DNA from 3 places in the Erwinia sp. SLM-02 genome. Region 1 is predicted to be linked to each of the others. Evidence: predicted binding sites of a transcription regulator. Region 1 holds the regulator's gene; each other region holds the start of a gene.
What was found. Region 1 encodes PurR, which represses purine synthesis genes. Its sites were predicted from a motif close to CANGCAAACGTTTGCNTG; they were not measured.
Positions count from the first base shown of each region.

Region 2: serA (phosphoglycerate dehydrogenase) is a predicted target of PurR. The motif match lies at 1,963-1,980, and genes of this name have one in related genera.
Region 3: purM (phosphoribosylformylglycinamidine cyclo-ligase) is a predicted target of PurR. The motif match lies at 1,430-1,447, and genes of this name have one in related genera.

Region 1 is NZ_JAQISN010000001.1:1,379,711-1,382,988, forward strand. It holds gene punC (purine nucleoside transporter PunC) at 1-406, opposite strand, end outside; gene punR (DNA-binding transcriptional activator PunR) at 519-1,433, shown strand; gene purR (HTH-type transcriptional repressor PurR) at 1,457-2,482, opposite strand; gene cydH (cytochrome bd-I oxidase subunit CydH) at 2,777-2,866, shown strand; gene PGH32_RS06410 (C40 family peptidase) at 2,924-3,278, opposite strand, start outside.
Region 2 is NZ_JAQISN010000002.1:179,713-182,990, forward strand. It holds gene PGH32_RS14065 (5-formyltetrahydrofolate cyclo-ligase) at 1-496, shown strand, start outside; gene serA (phosphoglycerate dehydrogenase) at 579-1,817, opposite strand; gene rpiA (ribose-5-phosphate isomerase RpiA) at 2,163-2,822, opposite strand; gene PGH32_RS14080 (LysR family transcriptional regulator ArgP) at 3,024-3,278, shown strand, end outside.
Region 3 is NZ_JAQISN010000001.1:2,699,396-2,702,673, forward strand. It holds gene uraA (uracil permease) at 1-580, opposite strand, end outside; gene upp (uracil phosphoribosyltransferase) at 642-1,268, opposite strand; gene purM (phosphoribosylformylglycinamidine cyclo-ligase) at 1,517-2,557, shown strand; gene purN (phosphoribosylglycinamide formyltransferase) at 2,554-3,192, shown strand; gene pstB (phosphate ABC transporter ATP-binding protein PstB) at 3,227-3,278, opposite strand, start outside.

The DNA of each region.
Region 1 (3,278 bases):
GCATGATGGTGGCGAATACGCGTTTAGCCTGCGCGGCACTGTAGCGATCGACAACCAGCGCCTGCCAGCTGACGGCGGCAGCGCAAACGCCCACCGCCTGCAGGAAGCGGAAAAAGAGCAGCCACGCTGCGGATTCAACCCACATCATCGCCGCGCAGCCGATGGCGAACAGCCCAAGCCCCACCAGCAGCACCGGTTTACGCCCAAGACGGTCGGATAACGATCCCCAGATAAGCTGCGCGCAGGCGAAGCCGGCCAGAAAAATACTCAGACTGGCGCTGATCGCACCCGAACCGGTGGCCAGATCCTGCTGCATCTCGCCAAAAGCGGGCAGGTACATATCGGTAGCAAGAAAACCCAGCATGCTGAGCAGGGCCAGATAAACAATAAAGAATTTTGAGGGCATAGTTGACTCGTAGAGGGCAGTTTTTTTTCGCTGGAAGTGTAAAGGGATGCAGTTGGGCTTGTGAAACGGTAATATTAGTCGGTTGCGTTGAAAATTTTTGCAGGCAAAAATTATGTGGTCAGAACATTCTCTGGAAGTGATTGAAGCGGTGGCCAGAACCGGCAGCTTTACCGCCGCGGCGGCTGAACTTCACCGGGTCCCCTCCGCCGTGAGCTATACGGTGCGCCAGCTGGAGCAGTGGCTGGCCGTCAGCCTGTTTGAGCGCCGCCACCGGGATGTGGTACTGACCGAGGCCGGGCGCGTATTCAGCGAGGAAGGGCGTTCTGTTATCAAAAAAATGCTTTCCACGCGCCGGCGCTGCCAGCAGGTGGCAAACGGCTGGCGTGGCCAGATTAATATTGCCGTCGATCGCATCGTCAGACCGCAGCGCACCCGCCAGCTTATCGTCGATTTCTATCGTCACTTTCCCGACATGGAACTGCATATATTCCCCGAGGTGTTTAACGGCGTATGGGATGCCCTGGCGGATGGGCGCGTGGATGTGGCGATCGGTGCCACCCAGGCGGTGCCGGTAGGGGGGCGTTTTGCCTTTCGAGATATGGGCAGCCTGAACTGGCGCTGTGTGGTGCAAAGCGGGCATACCTTGCTGGCACAGCCGGGGCCGCTCAGTGACGACCTGCTGCGCGAGTGGCCCTCCATGACGCTGGAAGACACCTCGCGATCGTTGCCAAAACGCACCACCTGGACGCTGGATAATCAACGACGGCTGGTGGTCCCGGACTGGGAAAGCGCCCTGGACTGTCTGCGTGCCGGGCTGTGCGTGGGGATGATCCCGGGGCACTTTGCGCAAACCTGGATCGCTCAGGGAGGGATCGCCGAACTGGCGCTGGCGAATCCGTTTCCGATCAGCCCCTGCTGCCTGAGCTGGTCGGAACAGAGCGCCTCACCCGCGCTGAGCTGGCTGCTGGAGTATCTTGGCGACAGCGAAACGCTGAATGCGGAATGGCTGTGTGAACCGTCCGCCTGAGCGAACGGCCGGGCCGGATGGGATCAGCGACGATAGTCGCGGAACGGACCGTCAGCGACGGAACGGCGTTCAATCAGTGAAGGATGAACTTCGATAGTCTGCGGCTCTTCACGCTTGCTGGTGATGCGGTCAAGCAGCATATCGAAGGCGGTTTCTCCCAGCCGCTCTTTCGGCTGGTGCACCGTGGTCAGCGCCGGGGTGAAATAGCGCGCGTTGCGCACGTTATCATAACCGATCACCGAAATATCCTGCGGAACGCGCAGGCCCATCTCATCGGCCGCGCAAATCGCGCCCATCGCCATCACGTCCCCACCGCAGAAAATAGCGGTAGGGCGCTGTTTCTGGCCGAGGATTTGCTGCATGGCCCGATAGCCGGATTCGGGTTCGAAGTCGCCCTGAACCAGCCACTCTTCGCGCAGGGTGATGCCGGCTTCGTTCAGTGCCTTAAGAAAACCGGCATGGCGTCCGCCGCCGGTATTGCGTTCCAGCTGACCCGGGATTGCGCCGATATCGCGATGTCCACGCTCAATCAGGTAGCGCCCGGCCAGATAGCCACCCTCAAAGGCGTTGTCCAGTACGGTATCGGTAAAGTCGCCGCGCGCTTCACCCCAGTCCATCACCACCATCGGGATATTGCGGTGGTCTTCCAGCATAGCGATCAGGGAATCCGGGTACTCAGAGCACATCACCAGCAGCCCGTCGACGCGCTTTTGCGCCATCATCGACAGGTAAGCCTGCTGCTTATTCAGGTCGTTATGGGCGTTTCCAAGGATCAGGGTATAGCCTTTGGCAAAGCAGCGGTTTTCCACGGCTTCAATGATTTCGGCAAAGTAGGGTGCTTCGCTGGATGTTGCCAGCAGGCCGATAGTTTTGGTGTGGTTAACCTTGAGGCTGCGTGCCACGGCGCTGGGGGAATAGTGCAATTCTTTAATTGCTGCCCATACCGCTTCACGAGTCTCTTCAGCTACAAAGCGCGTTTTATTAATTACGTGGGACACCGTAGTGGTCGAAACCCCGGCTCGCTTTGCCACATCCTTAATTGTTGCCATTAAACTTATACTCCTGGTGTTATCGTAACTATTTGATAACAGGTTGGTTAAACGTTTGCCTGGGTGCAGCCTTTTCCCGCCAGACCAAAATGGTTTGGGTGCTGCCGCAACGGGTCGGAAAGGGGAAAAAATCGTCCGTAGAGTGACTGCAGAGCTGGCAAAAACCGTTTCCGCTGCTGTTGCGCAACGGAAAAGAGGAATTCTAACAAGGCTGCGCAGAGAAAACGAGATTTTTACGGGTAACTGTGGGAAAATCTTTGTGCATACATTTTACAGGGTTATTAAGGAGAGACGATGAGTACCGATCTGAAATTCTCACTGCTGACCACGGTGGGTGCGCTTCTGATGATTATTGCATTTAGCTTCACGGCTATTCTGCACTAAAAAAATCGGGAGGAGCCAGGCTCCTCCCGATTTGCATCTGCATCCGGCGTTGCGCAATCAGCGAATGGTTTTGGGTGTCATCATCCGACGGGCACCAATGTAGTGCTCCTGCCAGTAATCATCGCCCAGCGCGCTCACCTGGATATCTTTGCCGGTTCTCGGCGACTGAATGAATTTCCCACCGCCAAGATACACACCAACGTGATCGGCAGTGCCGCGGCCGTTGATACGGAAGAACACCAGGTCACCTTTTTCAAGCTTGTCGCGCTTGATCGCAGCGGCATCGCGCAGGTGATACATTTCATTTGCCGTGCGCGGGATTTTGAATTTCACCAGATCTTTATAGGCATACCACACCAGCCCACTGCAGTCGAAACCCGTCTGCGGCGACGTGCCGCCCCACTGATAGGGC
Region 2 (3,278 bases), on a different contig from region 1:
GGTTCAGGCAGCGGAACACGCGCTCAGCTTTGCACCGCTGGCGCGGGCTAAAAATATCGCGCTGTTCCTTTCCGTTGACGGTGAACTGAATACCCGGCCGCTGATTGCCAAACTGTGGCAGCGAAAGCAGCAGGTTTACCTCCCCGTACTGCACCCCTTCTCTCCCGGAAACCTGCTGTTCATCCGCTATGACGAACAGACCGAACTGAAAAAAAACCGTCTGCGCATCCCTGAGCCGCCGCTGGATATCCGCAACCTGCTGCCGCTGAGCGAGCTGGACGTGCTGCTGGTGCCGCTGGTGGCGTTTGATGCAGAGGGCCAGCGCCTCGGCATGGGCGGCGGGTTCTACGACCGCACGCTGCAGAACTGGCAGCAGCATGGCTTTTTACCGGTGGGGCTGGCACACGACTGCCAGCAGGTGGAAAAAATCCCGACGGCAGCGTGGGATATCCCGCTCCCAGCGCTGATTACACCGTCGAAAATCTGGCAGTGGTGAGATAAAAAAAGGCGACCCGAAGGTCGCCTTTATTGCGTTTGCTGCCTCAATCTACGGCGAACCCTGCGGCCCGCCAGCGGGATCAGTACAGCAGGCGCGCGCGGATAGTACCTGGAATCGCCTTCATCAGCTGCAGGGCTTTATCAGCGACTTCCTGCGTGGCATCAACGTCGATTACCACGTAGCCCATCAGCGGAGTGGTTTGCAGATACTGGGCTGAAATGTTGATACCCTGATCGGCAAAGATCAGGTTGATCGCGGTCAGCACACCAGGGCGGTTTTCATGGATATGCAGCAGGCGGCTGACGCTGGCACCGTGCATCGGCAGCGAGGCTTCCGGGAAGTTAACCGCAGACAGCGTTGAACCGTTGTCAGAGTATTTCGCCAGCTTACCGGCCACTTCAATACCGATGTTTTCCTGCGCTTCCTGAGTTGAACCCCCAATGTGTGGAGTCAGGATAACGTTGTCGAACTCGCACAGCGGTGAGTTAAATGGATCGCTGTTGGTCGCCGGCTCTTCCGGGAAGACGTCAATGGCCGCACCCGCCAGGTGTTTATCCGCCAGCACTTTGCACAGCGCAGGGATATCCACCACCGTACCGCGCGAGGCGTTGATCAGCAGTGAACCCGGCTTCATCAGCGCCAGCTCTTCCGCACCCATCATGTTCTGCGTGGACTGCGTTTCAGGCACGTGCAGGCTCACCACATCGCTCATGTTCAGCAGATCGGAAAGGTGCTGGACCTGAGTCGCATTACCCAGCGGCAGCTTGCTTTCGATATCGTAGAAGAACACGTGCATGCCCAGGCTTTCAGCCAGCACGCCCAGCTGCATACCGATGTGGCCATAGCCGATGATACCCAGCTTTTTGCCACGCGCTTCAAACGAACCTACCGCCAGTTTGTGCCAAACGCCACGGTGCGCCTTGGCGTTTGCCGCCGGCACGCCGCGCAGCATCAGCAGCAGCTCGCCGATAACCAGTTCAGCTACGGATCGGGTATTGGAGAAAGGTGCATTAAACACCGGGATACCGCGAATTGCAGCGGCATGCAGGTCAACCTGGTTGGTTCCGATACAGAAGCAGCCTACGGCGACCAGCTTTTCAGCGGCGGCGAAGATCTCTTCGGTAAGCTGAGTACGGGAACGCAACCCGATAAAGTGTGCATCGCGAATGGACTCTTTCAGCGCCTCGCTATCCAGTGCACCTTTGTGAAATTCAATGTTGGTGTAACCTGCAGCGCGGAGATTATCGACCGCACTCTGATGTACGCCTTCCACCAGCAAGAACTTAATCTTGTCTTTCTCCAGTGATACTTTTGCCATTTCCCGACCTTTATTTAGCAGACTTCAGATGTGGCTGAATCCCTTTTGCCGTTCACTTTACCGCAGCGGCATCGCGCAGCAGGGTGAAACGTGACGGGGATATAAGATTGCCTTCTGTCAAAATAACAAAATTTTCGCCGGCAGCAATACAAACGATTGCCTGCCCCGCAGCACGGCGGTGCCTTCTGTCAGAACAAACCGATAGAAAATCATGATGCGTTGCATTGCTTCAGGAGGATCGCACGGCGGAGTCATCTACTGTGACATAAGTCACTAAATTTTGACCGTAAAAGAAAAGATGTTTTTTAGATCAAAATAACAGGCACCGCACGGGTGCCTGACAGATCATTTGGTAATAGTCTTCACGCCGTCGGCGGTGCCGATTAACGCCACGTCCGCGCCCCGGGCAGCAAACAGGCCAACGGTCACCACGCCAGGCAGCGCGTTGATGGCCACTTCCAGCGCGATCGGGTCGAGGATCTTGAAGTTGTAGACATCAAGAATGAGATTACCGTTATCGGTGACCACATCCTGACGATACTCCGGCTGACCGCCAAGCTTCACCAGCTCACGCGCAACGTAGGAGCGCGCCATCGGGATCACTTCAACCGGCAGAGGGAATTTACCCAGAACGTCAACCTGCTTGGAGGCATCGGCGATACAGATAAAACGATCGGCGACGGCCGCAACGATTTTCTCGCGGGTCAGCGCGGCACCTCCGCCTTTAATCATTTGCATCTGGCCGTTGATCTCATCGGCGCCGTCAACATAGATCGCCAGCGAGTCAACTTCGTTCAGATTGAAAACGTGAATACCTAAGCTTTTCAGTTTAGCGGTAGAGGCTTCCGAGCTGGAAACCGCGCCCTCAATCTGGTGTTTAATCGATCCCAGTGCGTCAATAAAATGCGCGGCGGTAGAGCCGGTGCCAACGCCAACGATGGTGCCGGGAGTCACGTAGTCGAGCGCTGCCCAGCCAACGGCTTTTTTCAGTTCATCCTGCGTCATGGTATGTTTAACCCTGTGAGTCACTGTGTGCGCGTAGTATAAAGCAATGACTGCAAAAATAATTGCCCATGAGAGTGACGGATGAGCAGGAATGGAAGCTGGCCCACAAAGTGGTTGATTCACAAAGTGACGTTTGCCCGCGCAAAAGATAAAAACTGTGGCATAGTGCTTAAACCACACCTGAGAAGAGTATAACGATTAATGAAACGTCCCGATTATCGAACGCTTCAGGCGCTGGATGCAGTGATTCGTGAACGCGGCTTTGAACGCGCCGCACAAAAGCTCTGTATTACCCAGTCAGCTGTTTCACAGCGTATCAAGCAGCTGGAAAATATGTTTGGCCAGCCGCTGCTGGTGCGTACCGTCCCGCCCCGCCCGACCGAACAGGGACAGAAACTGCTGGCGCTGTTGCACCAGGTTGAGCTGCTGGAAGAAGAGTGGCTGGGCGATGACAGC
Region 3 (3,278 bases), 1.3 Mb from region 1:
CGTAGCCTGCCAGCACCCCGACCAGAATCGGAATAATGGCGAGAAATCCGCGGAACAGGACGGAGCCGAACACCGTCACGCCCAGCGTCACCATCGAGATGATGATGGTTTTACTGTCGGGAGAGGTGCCGTCGGCGGGCAGCAGGCCGGCCATATTCGCCGCCACGCCCGCCAGCTCCAGGCCGATCACCGCAACAATCGCCCCCATCGCGGCCGGAGGGAACATCACGTCCAGCCAGCCGGTGCCGGCTTTCTTCACAATCAACGCCACCAGGCAGAACAGCACGCCGCACATAATAAAGCCGCCCAGCGCCACTTCATACCCCAGCGGCAGCAGCAGCAGTACCGGAGAGATAAAGGCAAAACTAGAGCCGAGGTAGGCCGGAATTTTTCCCTTACAGATAAACAGGTACAGCAGCGTACCGATACCGTTAAACAGCAACACCGTGGCCGGGTTGATGTGGAACAGAATCGGCACCAGCACCGTGGCACCGAACATCGCGAACAGGTGCTGGAAGCTGAGTGGAATGGTTTGCAGCAGCGGTGGCCGCTCGTGTACGCCTATTGCGCGACGCGTCATGTTTCATTACCCCTTGATATGTGTGCCATAAAAAAGCCGACTCTGCGGTCGGCTTGATAATTTACTTAGTACCAAAAATCTTATCGCCGGCGTCGCCGAGGCCAGGGATAATGTACCCCTTGTCGTTCAGCCCCTGATCCACCGATGCGGTGTACAGTTCCACATCCGGATGCGCTTTCTCCAGCGCGGCGATCCCTTCCGGGGCCGCAACCAGTACCAGCACCTTAATGCTGCTGCAGCCCGCTTTTTTCAGCAGGTCGATAGTGGCGATCATTGAGCCACCGGTGGCCAGCATCGGGTCAACCACCAGCGCCATGCGCTCTTCAATATTGGAAACCAGCTTCTGGAAATACGGTACCGGCTCCAGGGTTTCTTCGTCGCGGTACACGCCCACCACGCTGATGCGCGCGCTTGGTACGTGTTCCAGTACGCCTTCCATCATGCCCAGACCGGCACGCAGGATTGGCACGACGGTAATCTTCTTACCTTTGATCTGTTCGATCTGCACCGGGCCATTCCAGCCCTCGATGGTCACTGTTTCAGTTTCCAGATCGGCAGTCGCTTCATAGGTCAGCAGGCTTCCCACTTCTGACGCGAGCTCACGAAAACGCTTGGTGCTTACGTCGTTCTCACGCATCAGACCCAGTTTATGTTTGACCAGCGGGTGTTTGACTTCCACGATCTTCATTGTTGTACTCCCGGAGTGTTAAGCAGCAAAAAAAAATCGCGAGATTATAGCGCCATTTACCGGCAGCGCCATATGACTTAGTACAATAGTTTAGTTAATCGCGGCAATCGGTGTCAGGATTAGCTAAAATTCACCTATCCGCAATGTGCGTTAAGATGGCACTCGCAAACGTTTGCCTCCACTGGTAGAATTGCGGCGCTTTATTTTTACCACCACACCACCAACCGCAAACGCGTGGGGATTTCGCAGTGACCGACAAAACCTCTCTCAGCTATAAAGACGCCGGCGTAGATATCGATGCTGGTAATGCTTTAGTCGACCGTATCAAAGGCGTAGTGAAAAAGACCCGCCGCCCTGAAGTGATGGGTGGACTGGGCGGTTTCGGTGCCCTTTGTGCGCTGCCGCAAAAATACCGTGAACCTGTACTGGTTTCCGGCACTGACGGCGTTGGCACCAAGCTGCGTCTGGCGATGGACCTGAAGCGCCACGATACGATCGGTATCGATCTGGTCGCCATGTGCGTTAACGATCTGGTGGTACAGGGCGCAGAGCCTCTGTTTTTCCTCGACTACTACGCCACCGGTAAACTGGATGTGGATACCGCAGCCAGCGTGATCACCGGCATCGCAGAAGGCTGTTCGCAGTCTGGCTGTGCGCTGGTCGGCGGCGAAACCGCTGAAATGCCGGGTATGTACCACGGTGAAGATTACGACGTGGCGGGCTTCTGCGTCGGCGTGGTCGAGAAATCTGAAATCATCGACGGCAGCAAAGTGACCGACGGTGACGTGCTGATCGCGCTGGGTTCCAGCGGCCCGCACTCAAACGGCTACTCGCTGGTGCGCAAAATTCTGGAAGTCAGCAAAACCGACCCGGAAACCACCCAGCTGGAAGGCAAATCCCTTTCCGACCACCTGCTGGCCCCTACCCGCATCTACGTGAAAAACATCCTCAGCCTGATTGAGCAGGTTGACGTGCACGCGATTGCCCACCTGACCGGCGGCGGCTTCTGGGAAAACATCCCGCGCGTTCTGCCGGACAACACCCAGGCCGTGCTTGAAGAGTCAAGCTGGGAATGGCCAGCGGTATTTGGCTGGATGCAGCAGGCAGGCAACGTCAGCCGTCACGAAATGTACCGCACCTTTAACTGTGGCGTGGGCATGGTGATTGCACTGAGCGCGGCAGAAGCGGATAAAGCCGTTCAGCTGATGAACGACGCGGGTGAAAAAGCCTGGAAAATTGGTACCATTAAAGCCTCCGATTCTGAAGAGCGTGTGGTCATCAATTCATGAAACGTATAGTCGTGCTGGTTTCCGGGAATGGAAGCAACCTACAGGCAATTCTGGACGCCTGTCAGCAGGGGCGGATTAACGGCAGCGTGGCTGCCGTGTTCAGCAACAAAGCCGATGCCTTTGGCCTGGAGCGCGCGCGTGAAGCGGGCGTACCGGCTCATGCGCTGGCCGCTTCTCAGTTTGCCGATCGTGAAGCGTTCGATCGTCAGCTGATGCTGGAAATCGATGCTTACGCCCCTGATCTGGTGGTACTGGCCGGCTATATGCGTATTCTCAGCCCAGCGTTCGTGCAGCGTTACGCCGGACGTATGCTGAATATCCACCCTTCCCTGCTGCCAAAATATCCGGGGCTGCACACTCACCGCCAGGCGATTGAGAATGGCGATGACGAGCACGGCACCTCCGTTCATTTTGTCACCGAGGAGCTGGACGGCGGCCCGGTCATTTTACAGGCGAAAGTTCCGGTCTTTCGTGAAGACACCGAGGCGGACGTCACCGCGCGCGTTCAGCATCAGGAACACGCGATTTATCCGCTGGTGGTCAGTTGGTTCATTGAAGGCCGTCTGGCCATGCGCGAGGAAAGCGCCTGGCTGGATGGACAGCCGCTACCTGCCGAAGGGCATGCGTTTGAATGATTGATACAGGGCGGAATATTTTCCGCCCTTATTTTTAGCCAAATCGGCCGGTAATATAGTCTTCGGTTTTGCGCTGACGCGGTGCG